3 regions of the Roseburia sp. AM16-25 genome follow, and region 3 is predicted to be linked to each of the others. Evidence: a T-box and tRNA genes for the amino acid it is inferred to sense, from the RefSeq annotation. Region 3 holds a T-box; the other regions hold tRNA genes.
The links. The T-box of region 3 lies ahead of thrS (threonine--tRNA ligase). A T-box ahead of a tRNA ligase gene usually reads a tRNA of that ligase, here a tRNA-Thr.
Positions count from the first base shown of each region.

Region 1 (5,611 bases), on a different contig from region 3:
AACTGATCGGTTGCCTTGGTGAATCGTCCACCCCATAACTGTGCCATAATACTTAATTCCTTTCCTCTTTTTCCTGCTGTCTGCTACGATATGAAAACACACACCCACAGTAATCCTGCCGATACATGCCATACTCTTTTGATAATTCTACGCTGCGCTTATAGCCCTCGCGTTTCTTAAAATCCGAATACAAATACGAAATGCCATAGTCTTTTGCCAGTGCTCCGCCGATTTCATTGAGCATCTGGGCATTTTTCATGGGACTGATGGAGAGTGTCGTCGTAAAATAGTCCATCTGCATTGCTTTTGCCAGTTTCGCCGTCTCTTCCAACCGAAGACGAAAACACTGCTGGCACCGCTTTCCACCCTCCGGCTCCTTCTCCAGTCCCTTGGTCACTTCATAAAAACGCTCTTTGTCAAAGTCTCCCTCCACAAAAGAGATCGGATGCTTTGCCGGAAAACGTTCGATAAAAGCCTTTTGTTCTGCCACACGTTTGTTATATTCTTCATCCGGGTAAATATTGGGATTGTAATAGAATACGGTGATCAAAAAATAAGCGGACAGATACTCCAAGACATAAGAACTGCAGGGCGCACAGCAGGCGTGCAAAAGAAGTCTCGGCACCCTGCCCTGCTCCTGCAACTGAAGAATCGTTTGATCCAAAAGACGTTGATAATTCTGCTTCATGTACTATGCTTCCTCAGATGTCCAAAGATATAAAAATGCCACTGCCAGTACATATACGATTGCCATGAGTACCATAAAAACGGCTCTGCCAAAGATAAATCCTGCCGCGATCTGTGCGATCACAAGGAGCCCATGTACCCAGAGCGGGATCCGGTTTAAAAGTGCGCTGAGCAGCACTTCCAAAATGGCGATCGAACAGATTGCCACAATGGGAATATTTAATACCGCAAAACTCACGACGATCAATACTACGGTCACCGCCAGAAAAATTCCAAGTGGTATGATTGGTTTATTTTTAAATACTTTGATTGCTTTTGTCATTTTAAGTGTCCTCTCCTGTTCTTTTCACTTAGCCCATTATAGCAAGTTTTAAAAGAAGAAACAACTACCACCTTTTCTCATCAGGAATAACTGACGCGATTGTTGACATGGTCATAATAATACACATGGTCAGAAAGGACTTCTTCCGGCATCACACAGGTAGCATTGACCTGACGTACCAGGGCAGACATTTCCTCCAGATCAAAGCGATTTTGATAAGGCAGCAAGATCAACTCATGCACACTGCTCGGCAAGATAACAAAATCGCTTTCTGTCACTTTCGCACATTTTTGCATGATCTGCGGATACAACATGACTGCCGCCCCAAAATACTGGTTGGCATTGGTCAGCACATACATCTGAAAATCTGCCAGATCTTCCATGTCTTCAAGTTCCGGCAGACTCTGCCCTGCTGCTTCCAGCATAGAATCCACCAGTCCCGAAAAGGAATGCATCTTTGGTGCAAGCAATTTTGGCGTGTTGCGGCGTGCATAAGATAAGAGTTCTTTCGGCGTGATATGCCAGATATCTAACATATCATTTCGGATCAGGATAGACGCATTACTCCTTGTCATTTGCTCAGGGAAGGTCTCATCCGCCAAAATATAATAGCAAAATACCACTGCTAGATCCAAATAGGGAACAAACGGCACTTCTGCCAAAAGTTCTTTGTTCTTTTCCATATTGACCAGTTTGTAGATAATATTTTCCCGCACTTTGGAAAAATCCGTGAAAAAAGATAGATCCACATCCTCTTTCAGGCGATACTCAGAAAAACTGGCAAGTATGCGGTCTGCGATTTCTGTCAGGGACGATCCCTCTTGAAAAATCTCATAACACGTATGTAAATAAATGGTTGGGGAAATGTTGACAGATGACTGAAGGATGCTCAGTCCGTCTAACCATAGATCGTTGTTCTTGAGAACAGGGCGCACATCAATCTCCTGATCCGCGTCAATCCGCTCCTCAAGTAAGGAAATCAATTCCTTTTTAAATATTTCGTATGTCATAAACCCTCCGATTCAGACATGCGCAAATGGAAAAAGCTCCGAATCAGACTCGAACTGACGACCCCTTCATTACGAGTGAAGTGCTCTACCAACTGAGCTATCGGAGCAACGAAATTATTATATCGAAAGTTTTCTGTTTTGGCAACGATTTTTTTATCTTTTTGCAAATCGAAGATGCGTTCCTTTGGGCTTGGGACTGGCACAGACCAGCAGGCGGACAGGGCACAGGATGCTGGTCTGTGCCAGTCCCAAGTCCAAAAGGAACGCTCCTCATGGCAAAAGGAACGTCCCTCCTGCCTAGCGTAATTTGTAGTCCAAGCGGATCTTATCTGTGATCAGGGCGATAAATTCCGAATTGGTCGGCTTGCCCTTGCCATGATTGATAGTGTATCCAAACAGTGCATCAATAGTATCCATCCTGCCCCTGCTCCATGCCACTTCAATCGCATGCCGGATGGCACGTTCCACACGACTCGTGGTCGTATCATATTTCTTTGCGATCGTCGGATACAAGACTTTCGTAATGGAATTGAGCATCTCAATATCCTGTACGGACATGACGATCGCATCCCTTAAGTACTGGTAACCTTTGATATGTGCCGGTACCCCGATCTCATGAATGATATTTGTCACATCTGCCTCTAAGGCAGCCTCGGTATGCTCCTTCGTCTTTTTCTGATAAAAACCGGGCTCTACAAAGGCACGGGTTCTTCTTGTCTTTTTGATCCGCTGAATGATCGTATCTTTATCAAAAGGCTTCATGATAAAATAATCTGCCCCAAGAGCAAAGGCATCCTCTGTGACCTGTGGCTGGTTGACGGCACTTACCATGATAAAGTTCGGTGTCTTTTTAATACTCGTATCCCGCTGTACTTTATCCAGGACCCCCAGTCCGTCCATCTTTGGCATCACGATATCAAGCAGTACCACATCCGGCTCTTTCTCCTTGATCATCTGATACGCTTCTTCCCCATCTTTTGCTGTTCCAACTACTGAAAGTTCTTCATCCGACTGTACGATGGTGTCTAGCAACTGACGCATCAGATCATTATCGTCTGCGATTGCCACATTGAGTTTGTCCATACCATCCTCCTACTTTCTTCAAAATCTACGTTCCTCATTATTCAGCATATTTTGTATGTATGCTGTCGAAAGTAGTCGCGAAAAATGATATTTACAAATCCTATAGCATTTCCTCAATGAAAATGCCGTATCCTTTTGTAGGATCATTGATAAAAACGTGCGTTACTGCGCCAATGATCCTGCCTTCCTGAATGATGGGCGATCCACTCATGCCCTGAACGATCCCGCCCATCTGGTCGATGAGTTTTTCATCCGTCACATGAAAGACAAAAGATTTATTCTTTTCCTTTGGTTCATAATCGATCTGGTCGATCATGATCTGATAAGCCTCCACCGCATCGCCTTCGCCAAACAGGATGGTCGCCCCCTCCCGCTTGATCTCCTGTTTATAAGCAACCGCATAGGAGTTTCCCGCATATGCCGTCTTTGCCGTCCCATTCATCTTGCCATAAATGCCCACATTGGAATTGCGCGTGATCTCTCCCAGCCGCGCCGCACTGCCATAATGGATCAGACCTGAGATCTCCCCCGGCGAACCGATGCTGCTAGGCGTGATCCCGGTAATGCTGGTCTCATACAGATAGCCCTCTTTCATACTAAGCGCCTGACTTCCCGATGTCGCGCTGATACCATGTCCCAGCGCCCCAAAAGAACCATCCTCCTTGACATAGGTCAGGGTTCCTACCCCTGCCACATCATCTTTGACCCAAATGCCTAACTTATATGAGCCATCCTCCGTTTCCTGCGGCTGGACTTTGACTTCCATTTCTTCCCCATGTCTTACGACGGACAGAACCATGGCCTGCCCTTTTGACGCTTCTACCGCCTCCTGCAAGTCCTCCTTGTCTGAAAGTTCTTTTCCATCCCGCCCCGTAATGTAGTCTCCCTCCTGCAAAATATAAGCACAGGGAGATACTTTTTCTCCGGATACAGTCTGGATCTCTTTTAAACCGGCAACATAGATGCCCTGAGTCTGCAGATAAATACCGACCGGTCTTCCCACAGCATCCACGGACTGATCTCCGACAACGGTCCCGCTCATGGTCGCGATCGGGATTAGACCAAACAGTTTACAGGTATAGGTCTTTTGTATGCCCTTGGCATCGCTTCCACGCTCCGTCTGCACGGTCTCTTCTGTATGGGCTTCCTGCACACGAATAGGTGCCGCCAGTGAGATCTTATCACTGGCTTTTTGCAAAACAACCTCTTTGGGAATATAGGATAAAAGCATAAAATAGCAGGCTATGACATATACAATGCCGTAGGCTATGGCTGTTTTTTTGCGATTTTTCTGATACCATGCAAACATAAGCAAAACCTCCATGAAAAAGAAAAGGAAGGACATTTGTCCTTCCTTTAGTATGTTAGTTTTGCCTTATTTTAAACATCTTTCTTGCCTTGTGCCAGATCTTTCATCTCCTTGGCATTGTCTAAGACCGTCTGCGTGATGGTCGTTCCGCCAAGCATACGCGCCAGTTCCTTGATGCTGTCATGATAAGAAAGTGCCTCGATCGAAGATATGGTCTCATTGCCTACCACATCCTTCTGGATCAGATAATGATGATCTGCCATGGCTGCGATCTGTGGCAGATGCGTGATGCAAATGACCTGATGTTCCTTTGCGACCAAATGGAGTTTCTCCGATACTGCCTGCGCTGTACGACCACTGATTCCGGCATCGATCTCATCAAAGATCAAAGTATCAATATCATCATGCTCTGCCAGTACCGTCTTGATTGCTAACATGATACGCGACATCTCACCACCGGATGCTATATCCTTGAGCGGACGGATCGGCTCTCCCGGATTGGTACGGATCATAAACTGTGCATCGTCATAACCGTCTGCGCCGATATGATCTGTCTGCAAAAATTCCATGGAAAAATGCACATCCAGAAAATTCAGATCCATCAGGGCTTCTTCTACCTTGCCGGAGAGTTCCTTAGCATAGCGTTTGCGCATACCGGACAGGGCAAATGCCGCATCCTCTGCTTCTTTTTTGGCGTCATTTAAAGCCTGCGTCAACTTAGCAAGATAGGCTTCGTGGTGCATGAGTTTTTCCAAGCGGTCTTCCTTTTCCTGCTTTGCCGCCAGAATATCCTCAATGGTCGCGCCATATTTGTCCTTGAGGCGGTTGATCTCATTGAGTCTGCCGTCGATCTGGGCAAACATTTCCTCGTCAAACTCTGTCTCAGCCATATACTGTGACAGATCACGGTTGAAATCAGAAAGCAGGCTGTCGATGTCATTTAAACTTTCAAACATAGGCTCTAAGGCTTCATCATAAGACAGGATCTGATGCAGACGCTGCACAGCCCTTCCTACCTGTTCCGATGCCCCATCACTGCCGCTGGTCTGCTGGTATGCCTCGGAAAGTGCCTCCATGATCCGTTTGCTGTTGGATAATCTGCGATACTGATTTTCAAAGCGCGCATCTTCTCCGATCTCCAAATTTGCCTCTGTGATCTCTTTGATCTCATACTCTAAGAATGAGATCTCGCGCTCCCTG
Region 1 is NZ_QUCW01000004.1:118,867-124,477, forward strand. Features, by position in the region: gene argH (argininosuccinate lyase) at 1-47, opposite strand, end outside; gene DW183_RS10670 (epoxyqueuosine reductase QueH) at 53-688, opposite strand; gene DW183_RS10675 (hypothetical protein) at 692-1,009, opposite strand; gene DW183_RS10680 (DUF5688 family protein) at 1,090-2,019, opposite strand; tRNA gene DW183_RS10685 (tRNA-Thr) at 2,054-2,126, opposite strand; gene spo0A (sporulation transcription factor Spo0A) at 2,317-3,102, opposite strand; gene spoIVB (SpoIVB peptidase) at 3,203-4,411, opposite strand; gene recN (DNA repair protein RecN) at 4,483-5,611, opposite strand, start outside.
Region 1: it has a tRNA-Thr gene. The T-box ahead of thrS (threonine--tRNA ligase) is inferred to sense a tRNA for this amino acid. The anticodon was not compared.

Region 2 (5,611 bases), on a different contig from region 3:
TGTCATGTGCAGACGAAATCCTCCGGCTGCCGCAATATTGACAACTGCCGGAACCGGGATCGGTAAGATCCCATGCTGACAGCGTACCGTGCCGCAGCCCTCCGTGATCTCTTTTACGATGCAGTCCTTCACTGCGTATTTCCGACATAAAGCGTCAAAGCAAATGGCAAAGGCTGCAATATCCACGATGGAGTCCACAGCCCCCACTTCATGAAAATGCACCTGGTTACGCGCGATGCCATGTGCTTTTGCCTCCGCATCTGTCAAAATATCTAAAATGCGGTGGGCGGTCTCTTTTGCACCTGTCGTCATGGCAGATGCATCAAAGATGGCTGCGATCTCTTTAGGTCCGCGGTGCGTATGGTGTTCATGGGCAGTATTTTTTTCCTGCAGATGTCCATACAGATATGCCATGTCATGATCGTGGGTATCCAGATCTTTTGGCAGAATTACATCAAAATCGCAGGTATCCAAGCCCGACTTTTTGACCCGGCTGATCCTGATCTCATATGCTTCCGTGATTGGAAGCGTCGCAAGTGTCTCTTGCAGTTGTGCCTCCGGTGCCCCCAGATCTATCAGTGCCGCCACTGCCATATCCCCGCTGATACCACTTGCGCACTCAAAATATAACTGCTTTCCCATTCTATGTCTCCTTTTTTCTGTCCTATTTTGCCAAATGATTGATCTGGTTAGCAATATAGCCTGCCCCATATCCATTATCAATATTGACGACCGCGATCCCGTTGGCACAGGAAGTCATCATAGTAAGCAGCGCCGACAGCCCTTCCATACAGGCACCATAACCGACCGAGGTCGGCACGGCAATGACCGGCTTGTCTACAAGTCCACCCAAAACGCTGGCAAGCGCCCCTTCCATGCCCGCTACCGCGATCACACAATTTGCTGACTGTATGAGATCCAACTGGGAAAATAATCTGTGGATGCCGCTGACTCCGACATCATAGATACGCTCGACATGGGAACCGAAATATTCTGCCGTCTGCGCCGCTTCCTCCGCTACCGGGATATCTGCCGTCCCCGCTGTGCATACCGCTATGCTGCCAATGTGCGTTTTGTCCTCTTTTTCAATCTTTATGATGTGAGACTTGTCATCATAGGAAACCTGAGGAAACTTTTCCCGGATCAGGGCATACTGGTGCTCATTTGCCCGCGTACCAAAAACTTCGCCATCTGCTTCATACAAGTGTGAAAAAATGGAAAGCAGATGATCGTCTGCCTTCCCCTGGCAAAAGATCACTTCCGCACAGCCCGACCGTACTTTCCGGTGCATATCCAACTTCGCATAGCCCAGTTCCTCGTAAGGCTGCCTGCGCAGCAGGTGATCTGCCTGATCCAAAGTGATCTGTTCCTTCTGTAGTTGTTCAAGAATTTCTCTGGTATCCATCTTCGGTCCCACCTTGTCGTCTATTTTACATCCTATGCTCTGCCAAAGTTACCGCACCTATTGTGCCTCATGCCTTAAACTCTGTCAATGCCATATGCGAAATGTAGGCATCCGCAAAGTCCGGCATATCCGCAAGCATAAGAACCTGCATTTTCTCCGTGATTTCCTTTAATTTATCCTTTTCTAAAATCTGCTCCTGTCCGGTCTTTTTCAGATAGGAAACTGCCCCCTGTAAAGAAGTATTCCCTCCGGCTTTTGCCACCGGCAAAAAATTTTTTTCCACCAGACCGGTCTCTACCGCTGCGCGCACATTTAAAAAGGTACCCATGCCGCCTGCCAGATATACCTTTTTTACCTGCCAAGCCTCCATACCAGCCGCTTTTAACAGGGTCTTCTGCCCCACGGCGATCGCCGCTTTTGCCATCTGAAACTGCCGGATGTCTTCCTGTGTCAAAGAGATCTTTTTCTGACTGCCCGGCGTATTTAGGGCAAATCCATCCTCCGGGATATCCGCCGCAAAGGTGCCGTTTTCGTCCACGATCCCCCCTTTTTTCATGCCGCTGACCGCCTCCAAAATCCCGCTGCCACAGATACCGATCGCCGGGAGGCCGCCGATCGTCCTGGTATGCGAGTTGCGTCCGGCGATCATAACGCTGCTGATCGCCCCCGGAATACTGGCACAGCCGCAGGAAATATTCCCGCCCTCAAATGCCGGTCCAGCCGCAGCCGCCGTGGCAAAATACTCCTCTCCCGTCCAAAGGACCATCTCTCCGTTGGTTCCGAAATCCAAAAGCATCCATGGCTCGTCAGCATCCATATGCTCCCGGATCCCATAGATACCGGATATGATGTCTCCTCCGACAAAAGCGGATGCCCCCGGCAGGATCGTTACCGCGATCCCCTTTTGCACAAAATCTTCCTGTTTGATGCTGACCGGTTGAAAAGGAGCCACGCCCAAGGTCTGACAGGAATAGCCCCGCAGCAGATGGCACATGGTCGTATTGCCGGCAATGACGATATGCCGGATATCAGACACTTGTATCCGGTTTTTGCAAAGGTCTTTGATCCCCTGCGTCAGATCCGATTCTGCGTACCGGCGCAGGTCATCCCCATGTCCCTCATTTGCACTCTGGATACGGGACAAGACATCCGCTCCGTAGATCCGCTGGGAATTCATGCGGCTTAGGCATGACTCGACCTGTCCTGTAGCAAGATCGACCAGGGAAAAGCCGATCGTAGTCGTTCCCAGGTCAATAGCAATGCCATAGGCAGCCTTTGTTGGCACCCCCTGATCTGTTTTTTCATCCTGTGGATAAAGACCAGCGACCTGTATGCCGGCTTCTTTTTGACAGACCAGATCCTCTGCCACTTCTATCTCTATATCATCTGTCACCTGCATCTGACAGGCAAGACGCCAGCCCTGCTCTAATGCCTCTTTTGAAAAAAATGCCCGGTCGGCCCCTGTAACAGGCACATGCCCGGAAATGACGCGCACCGCACATTTTCCGCATCTGCCGATTCCGCCACAGACATAATCCAGACTCAGTCCCTGCTCCTGCAAGGCATCTCTGATTGTTTTGTTTTTTCCTACGCCTGCACTGATCCCGATCCGCATATCTTTCCTCCAAGACTTTCTTTTTGTATCTTATCATTCTATGCCAGCCTGCGCAATTCCCCCAAACAAAAAGGTCAAAACATTATTGTAAAAAGTCTCTTGACACGCTCATGGCTTTATAGTATATTATACAGGTCGGTAAACGACAAGCTGGCGTGGCACAGGTGGTAGCGCACCTCATTGGTAGTGAGGAGGTCACGAGTTCAACTCTCGTCGCTAGCTTAAAAAAAAGACATCAGTCGATCTGATGTCTTTTTTCTATATGCTATTTCTTTAGGCTTCTAATTTATCTAAGATCAGTTGATTGGTCAGACTGAGCATCTGCCGGTAAATATTCTGCCTTTCATCTACGGACAGCCCTTCCGTATCTGTAGCACTTGCCTGTGCACTGCTGGTCTGTGACGGAATGTCGACTCCATTCTGATAATAACCAAGCACTTTTGAAACATAATTCTGTGTCTCGGCAAAAGGTGGAATACCGCCATATTTTGCTACATTCCCACTGCCGGCATTGTATGCGGCAAGCGCAAGTGATACGTCCCCGTCATAGCGGGAAAGCAACTGACTGATATATTTTGCACCGCCCATGATGTTTTGATATGGATCATAGGCATTCGATACGCCAAGCCCCTGCGCAGTGGCAGGCATGAGCTGCATAATGCCCATAGCGCCACTGGAACTCGTGGCATCTGCTGTAAAATTGGATTCCTGCTTGGCTATGGCAGTCAAAAGATTGACATCCACGCCATAGGTATCGGCTGCTTCTTCAAAAATGCTCATCAGATCTGTCGGTACCGTAAGACTTGTCCCGGCAAAAGTCGCGTTTGTCTCTGTCTGACTATCATTTAAGGCTTGGGTTGCACTGGTCAGGGAATCGGAAAATTCCTCAAGGCTGGTAACCGGAGTCATATTTTCTACATAGGTGGTCGTGCCATCCCCGTTTATGATAGATATCTTCATTGGTAACTCCTTTGGGTCTGTAATGTATATCAAACAGGATGTATCTCTCGATACATCCTGTCTTCGTCCTGTAATATGAGTCTACGCTTGCAGATCTTCCAAGCGCTCCACGATCAGATCTAAAGTCTCGCTCGGAATCGTGCCATCTGCGTAAGCATCCTCAATACATGATTCACTGGCTAAAAGTGCTGAAACATTCAGCCAAGTTCCTTGTTGAAATACATCATCAAAAATGCCAAACACCCTGCGGTCCTGTAACATTTGTGAAAAAGGTAATTTCTTGAAATCCATACGTCTAGTCTCTACTTATACTCTTGATAAGTATTCCCCTGTTCTGGTGTCGATCTTGATCACATCGTTCTGCTCAACGAACAAAGGTACATAAACAGTTGCTCCTGTCTCAACGGTAGCAGGCTTTGTAGCACCTGTTGCTGTGTCTCCCTTGAATCCCGGTTCTGTCTCTGTGATCTCAAGTTCTACGAAAAGTGGTGGTTCTACTGCAAATACGCTTCCCTTGTGAGAGCATACCTTAACCATTTCATTTTCCTTAACGAACTTTAATGCATCACCGATATCATCTGTGCTGAGCGCGATCTGCTCATAATTCTCTACGTCCATGAAGTAGTAGAGATCTCCATCATTGTAAAGATACTGCATATCCTTACGATCGATGTGTGCCTGTGGACACTTCTCTGTCGGACGGAATGTCTTTTCTACAACACCACCGTTTTTGATATTCTTTAACTTTGTACGAACAAATGCCGCACCCTTACCAGGCTTAACATGTTGAAATTCGATGATCTGGTAAACGTTGCCTTCCAATTCGATGGTAACGCCATTTCTAAAATCGCCAGCTGAAATCATTCTTTCTTCCTCCTTAATACTCTATGGACCCGAGCCCACTTATGCTCTATATTTTAATATATCTTGCCACATATTTCAAGTATTAGTACGATCAGACGTTGATAAAGCGGTTTGTCTGGGTCGAAAGTTCGGAAATAATGTTATTACTTTCGTCGATCTCCTTCATGATGGTATCCATCTCGCCTACCAACTGTGATGTATTTTCTGCCGCGTTGGTCACGCCCTCTGCGCCCTGTTCTACCGCGGTGGATACATCATTTACGTTTTCTACGACCTCATCCATGGTCTGGCGCAAATGATCGACGGACTCCGTAAAGGATGTCATCACTTCATTGATATAATCAGCATCTGCGCGATATTTATGACCGGACTCTACGAATCCGTCATAATCTTTCAAGATATTTTCATTAATATAGGTAACAATATTTTCAGAGTTCTTTGCCAGATCTCCTACCGCTGCAACAACCTTAGCATTGATCTGCTGGATGTTGCCCGCCGTTTCTCTGCTGCTGTCTGCCAAGACACGGATCTCATCTGCGACAACCGCAAAGCCCTTGCCTGCCTCTCCGGCTCTTGCCGCCTCGATGGAAGCATTGAGTGCCAAAAGATTGGTCTGGGAAGAAATGTTTAAGATCTCATCCGTCAGCGCATTGACTTCTTCTACGCTCCTGCTATTCTCGATCGCCTGCTGCAAGGTCCCAAGGATCTCCTGGATCATGGCAGAAGTCGTATCCTTGTTGGAAACTGCCGTATCTTCCAACTGTGTC
Region 2 is NZ_QUCW01000003.1:623,195-628,805, reverse strand. Features, by position in the region: gene DW183_RS10065 (LarC family nickel insertion protein) at 1-642, opposite strand, end outside; gene larB (nickel pincer cofactor biosynthesis protein LarB) at 665-1,405, opposite strand; gene DW183_RS10055 (ASKHA domain-containing protein) at 1,473-3,020, opposite strand; tRNA gene DW183_RS10050 (tRNA-Thr) at 3,170-3,242, shown strand; gene DW183_RS12685 (lytic transglycosylase domain-containing protein) at 3,294-3,980, opposite strand; gene DW183_RS10040 (hypothetical protein) at 4,062-4,271, opposite strand; gene efp (elongation factor P) at 4,287-4,844, opposite strand; gene DW183_RS10030 (methyl-accepting chemotaxis protein) at 4,936-5,611, opposite strand, start outside.
Region 2: it has a tRNA-Thr gene. The T-box ahead of thrS (threonine--tRNA ligase) is inferred to sense a tRNA for this amino acid. The anticodon was not compared.

Region 3 (5,611 bases):
TTTTTCCAGTACCGTCAAAATCTACAGTAAATTGTTCTGCAATATAGAGTTTTTCCGGAAGGTTTAATGCGGCAGTCAAATCATCCAGAATGCCTTCTATACCAGTGTCAAAAACATTATTATGTGTCAATGTAACTTCGCGTGAATGTATCAAATCCTGAATTTTCCACGACAGAGCACCATGATAAGGGATTGCAGAATAAATGATACTGCTGGAAAAGAGAACACATGCTGCAATGACAGAAGTTAATTTAACAATAAATGCAGTTTTGTTTTTCATAGTCGCAGGTTCTGTTGTTTGTCGCAGAATGAGTGCGCCACTGAAGACGAGCAAACCGAAAAACATCCATAATAGATGACGTCTGGTACCGCCATATTTGCAAAGAACACTTAGGTGGTACAGATCAAAAATAAAGGACAGAATCATAACAATTTCTGCTATTTGGCGCTTGTTTTTCATAAAAAGCTCCTTTTACGGATGACAATTAAAAAAGGATACCCTGATCATTATAGTGCATCAGGGTATCACCTTTTGTGTTTGTTCTAGTTTACATGAATATGTTCTTTTGATTTCTCAGCAATTTCAGCTTTGATTTTTTCAACGAATTCGTCTAATGGAAGCACAGTCGTTTCTTTTTCACCATGAAGACGGAAGGAAACGGTACGGTCATCCTTTTCATTAAATCCGACAACCAGCAGATAAGGTACTTTCTGAACTTGTCCCTCACGCATACGGTAGCCGAGTTTTTCGGCACGGTCGTCAAGTTCTACGCGGACATTTGCATCTTCCAGGGCATCTACGATTTCCTGCGCATAAGCATTCAGACCGTCGTCATCTGTCTTGACCGGCATAACGCGAACCTGAACAGGAGCAAGCCAGGTAGGAAGATTTCCCTTGGTCTCTTCCAGGATATAAGCCATAAAGCGATCCAAAGATCCAAGGATGGCACGGTGCAATACGACCGGTGTCTGCTTTTCGCCGTTGCTGTCAATATAATAGAGGTTGAACTTGGCTGGCAGACAGAAGTCCAACTGACAGGTAGAGAGTGTGATCTCATTACCGATCGCCGGCTGTACGTTTACGTCAAGTTTCGGACCATAGAAAGCAGCCTCGCCGATCTCCTCGGTGTATTCGATGCCGATACTGTTTAATACATCACGCAGTGCATCTTCTGCTGTATTCCACATTTCATCATCATCATGATACTTTTCTTTATTCGCCGGATCACGAAGGGAAAGTACACAACGATAATTGGTAATTCCAAAATCCTTATAGGTATCAAAGATCAGATTTACAACGCTGGTAAATTCTTCCTTGATCTGTTCCGGTGTCACGAAGAGGTGGGCATCATTCTGACAGAAATGTCTGCCACGCTCGATACCCTTTAAGGTTCCGCTGGACTCATAACGGAAGTCGTGTGCAATCTCACCGATACGGATTGGCAGGTCTTTGTAAGAATGTCTTCTGTTTGCGTAGATCATCATATGATGTGGGCAGTTCATAGGGCGAAGTACAAAGGATTCCCCTTCCATTTCCATTGGTGGGAACATGTTTTCCTTGTAATGATCCCAGTGACCGGATGTCTTGTAAAGATTGACCGTGCCGACACATGGAGTCATAACATGGAGATAACCGAGTTTTCTCTCTTTACGCTTGATATAGTTTTCTAATTCCTGCCAGATGGTGTATCCCTTTGGCAGGAACATTGGAAGACCACGACCAACCAGGTCATCTACCATAAAGAGGTTCATGTCCTTGCCGATCTTTCTGTGGTCTCTTTCTTTGGCTTCCTCTAATAATTGCAAATGTGCATCCAGTTCTTCCGGTGTTGGGAAACATACGCCGTAGATACGCTGGAGCATCTTGTTCTTGCTGTCGCCCTTCCAATAAGCACCGGAGTGGCGGATCAACTTGAAGTGCTTGCAGAGTTTTACATTGTCTACGTGAGGTCCACGGCAGAGATCAGTAAAATCGCCCTGATCGTAAACCGTGATATTGCCATCCTCAAGATCCTCGATCAGGTCTAACTTGTAAGGGTCATCCTTAAACATTTCCAAGGCTTCTTCCTTGGAAACTTCGCGGCGGATGATCTTTTTGCCGGATTTGATGACTTTCTTCATTTCCTTTGTGATTGCTTCGATGTCTTCATCACGGATAACGTCATCGCCAAGGTCAATATCATAATAGAAACCTTCTGCGACAACTGGTCCAACCCAGAATTTAGCCTGTGGGTAAAGATGCTTGATTGCCTGTGCCATCACATGGGCACATGAGTGGTTCAGCGTATTCAGACGCTCGTCTTCTTTGAAATTTACCATTTTCATTCTCCTTTTCATTTTTAGTATGAAAAAAGCACCCATAGACTGATACATCATCTAAGGGTGCTTGCACACGGTTCCACCTTAATTTTTACTCTTGCAGCCTGTAACGGGGCTATCCGGTAACGCTTCGGAATCATCCTTCCACGTACAGCTTCGAAGTGGTCTTCATGTAATCCGTTTCTAAGGAACTTCCAGCAAATGTTCCTCTCTCTGTGAGAACCTGATTGCATTACTCTCTTCATCATTGCTTTTATGGGTACTATTCATTTCTAAATCTGCTTCATTATAGTATAATAATGGCGGAAATTCAATGGATTTTGAAAAAGTGGAAAAATTTCCTAAATTTTTAAATTTTTTTGTAACGAAATAGGGAAAACATCGTCTAACCTACGAAAAAAGGAAAGGAAGGTGAGAAAGACTGGATACCGAGAAGTTATATCGAACGTATTTTATGAAGGTATATTCGTACGTGATGAATATCGTAAAAAATCCTGCTGCAGCAGAAGAAATCACACAAAATACCTTTGTGAAAGCAATGACTACAAAAAGTGAATACGAAGGGTCATCCAGCCCATACACCTGGTTGTGCGCGATTGCGAAAAATCAGTGTTATGATTACTTCCGTAAAAATGGCAGAATTGCAGATGCTGTGGAACCAGAGCAGGAGGCAGTGTGTGCTTCGGATGTGACGGAGGATTTTGTCGTACGTGAAACTTCGTTGTCTATTCATCGGATTTTGCATGATATGGAAGAACCATATAAAGAAGTGTTTGAACTTCGTGTTTTTGGAGAACTGTCATTTGCGGAAATTGCTTCGATATTTCGAAAAACAGATAGTTGGGCGCGTGTGACGTATCACCGTGCAAGAATAAAAATAAAAGAGAGGTTAGAAGAAGATGAGTAATATAGAACAGAAATTACCGTGTGAGGTAGTGCAGGATATTTTGCCACTCTATCATGATGGTGTGTGTAGTGGTGCAAGTCGCAAAATGGTGGAAAATCATTTGCAGGAATGCCGTACGTGTAAAACACTGTTGCAGGAAATGGATGAGACGGAAATGGATATGGCACTTGCTGATGAGACAAAAGAAGTGCTGGAACACCATGCAAAAAGGGAGCGTACGTTGGCATATAAGACAGCAGTAGTTATTGCAGGACTCTTATTGTTACCAATTGTCATTGCGCTTCTCATGACACTTCCGGGCTATTCTGATTTAAAGACGGATGCGGCAATTATGGCATCTATGCTATTAGTGGCAGGTTTTACAGTAGTTCCACTGTTATCGCGAGGAAAGAAGCTGGCAAAGACCATTGTGGCATCGACAGCTGCATTGATTCTTTTGATTTTTATTGTGGAAATGTTTTTTGACCATGGCAACTGGATTACGTTTGGCGAGATTGCCTGCTCAACGATGTTTGGTCTTTCTTTGGTTTTTGCGCCATTTGTGGTAAAACAGTTAGACTTGCCGGAAACGCTGGTGAACCAGAAAGCACTTCTGACGGTGGCATGGGATACGATTTGGTTTTATCTGATGATGGTTATGTTTGCTATCGATAATCCAATTTATACGCAGGATCTTTTCCTTCCGGGTACATTTTTTGTTGCTCTTGGCTGGGCAATCTTTTGCGATTATCGTTATTTACCGGGAAATGGTTGGATGAAGACAGCAGTTTTTTCATTGTTGGTTGGTATCTGGGGAACCATTGGAAATGCTCTCGGCTGGGTATCGGTTTCTGTGATGACAAAGGCGGGAGAGACACCGCTGGATCTCAGAGGCTGGATTCTTGCGATCACCCTTGGGCTGGCAATCGTCCTCTTTGTCATTGGACTGCTCCGGCAAAAGGGACAGCCTAAGAGAATCAAAGCCTAAAGTCATGCATTGCTATTTGCCCTGGGTCTGCGTATAATAAAGACAGTCACAAGGGAAAACGAGAGGAGAATCAGGACATGATAGATCAAAATTGTGCATACTGCGTAGAGGGAGAACTGGTCGATGCTTTTGGTATCAAGATTTGCGAACTGCCGACTTCCAAGGTATATTTATTTAAGGAGCAGAGCCATCCGGGCAGAGTGATCGTGGCACACAAGAAGCATGTGAGCGAGTTGATCGAACTGAGCCCGGAAGAAAGAGCGGCTTACATGGAGGATATTGCAAAGGTGGCAAATGCCATGCATGAGATCTTCCATCCGAATAAGGTCAACTATGGTGCTTACGGAGATACCGGACACCATTTACATTTTCATCTGGTTCCAAAGTATGAAAATGAATATGAGTGGGGTGGCGTTTTTGCCATGAATCCACAGGTCAAGACTTTAAGCGATGCAGAATATACCGAAATGGTAGAAAAATATCGTAAGGCACTTGCATAATTGCCTAAATATTTGATAAAAAAATCAAAAATTTAATAGTGAGGAGAGTCCTTCTGGTTTATAATGAGTATAAATTGCACAAGTCAGTATGTGCTCAGACAAACAGGGAGGACTTTTTTATGGAATTGATGGAATATGAAAAGAAACATACAGAGGCGGTCAAAGGCTCACTTGCCGAGTGTACCGTACTCTTGAAAAAAGATGGTAAATTTCCACTGGAGGCGGCAGGCAAGATCGCAGCCTTTGGTAGTGGTGTGCGCCTGACAGTTAAGGGTGGAACCGGATCCGGCGAAGTCAATTCACACTATTCTGTGAATATCGAAGAGGGCTTAGAGCAGGCAGGCTTTGAGATCACGACCAAGGCGTGGCTGGACGCTTATGATGCCAAGCGCGCAGAGGCAAAGACGGATTTTATCAAGCGTATGAAGGCAGAAGCCAAGGCGAACCATCAGAATGTCATGGTCTATGCCATGGGAAAATCCATGCCGGAACCAAATTACCAGATCCCTTTGGAGGGGCAGGGCGACGTGGCAATCTATGTATTGTCCCGTATTTCCGGTGAGGGAAATGACCGTCCGGTAGAAGAGGGAGAGATCAAATTATCCGCTACGGAAAAGAGAGATATCTTAGCCCTCAATGAAAAGTATGATAAATTCATGCTGGTACTCAATGTCGGTGGCGTAGTCGATCTGTCCGATGTGACGGAGGTCAAGAATATCTTAGTTCTTTCACAACTTGGCGTAGATACCGGAACAGCCCTGGTAGACATTCTGCTTGGCAGACAGAATCCATCCGGTAAACTGGCAACGACCTGGGCGGCATGGGATCAGTATGCGCCGATGGATGACTTTGAGGACATCAATGATACCAGATATCAGGAAGGCATCTATGTCGGCTACCGCTATTTTGATTCCTTCC
Region 3 is NZ_QUCW01000001.1:187,902-193,512, reverse strand. Features, by position in the region: gene DW183_RS00930 (WD40/YVTN/BNR-like repeat-containing protein) at 1-460, opposite strand, end outside; gene thrS (threonine--tRNA ligase) at 544-2,319, opposite strand; T-box leader at 2,376-2,576, opposite strand; gene DW183_RS00920 (RNA polymerase sigma factor) at 2,741-3,226, shown strand; gene DW183_RS00915 (zf-HC2 domain-containing protein) at 3,219-4,193, shown strand; gene DW183_RS00910 (HIT family protein) at 4,271-4,693, shown strand; gene DW183_RS00905 (glycoside hydrolase family 3 protein) at 4,813-5,611, shown strand, end outside.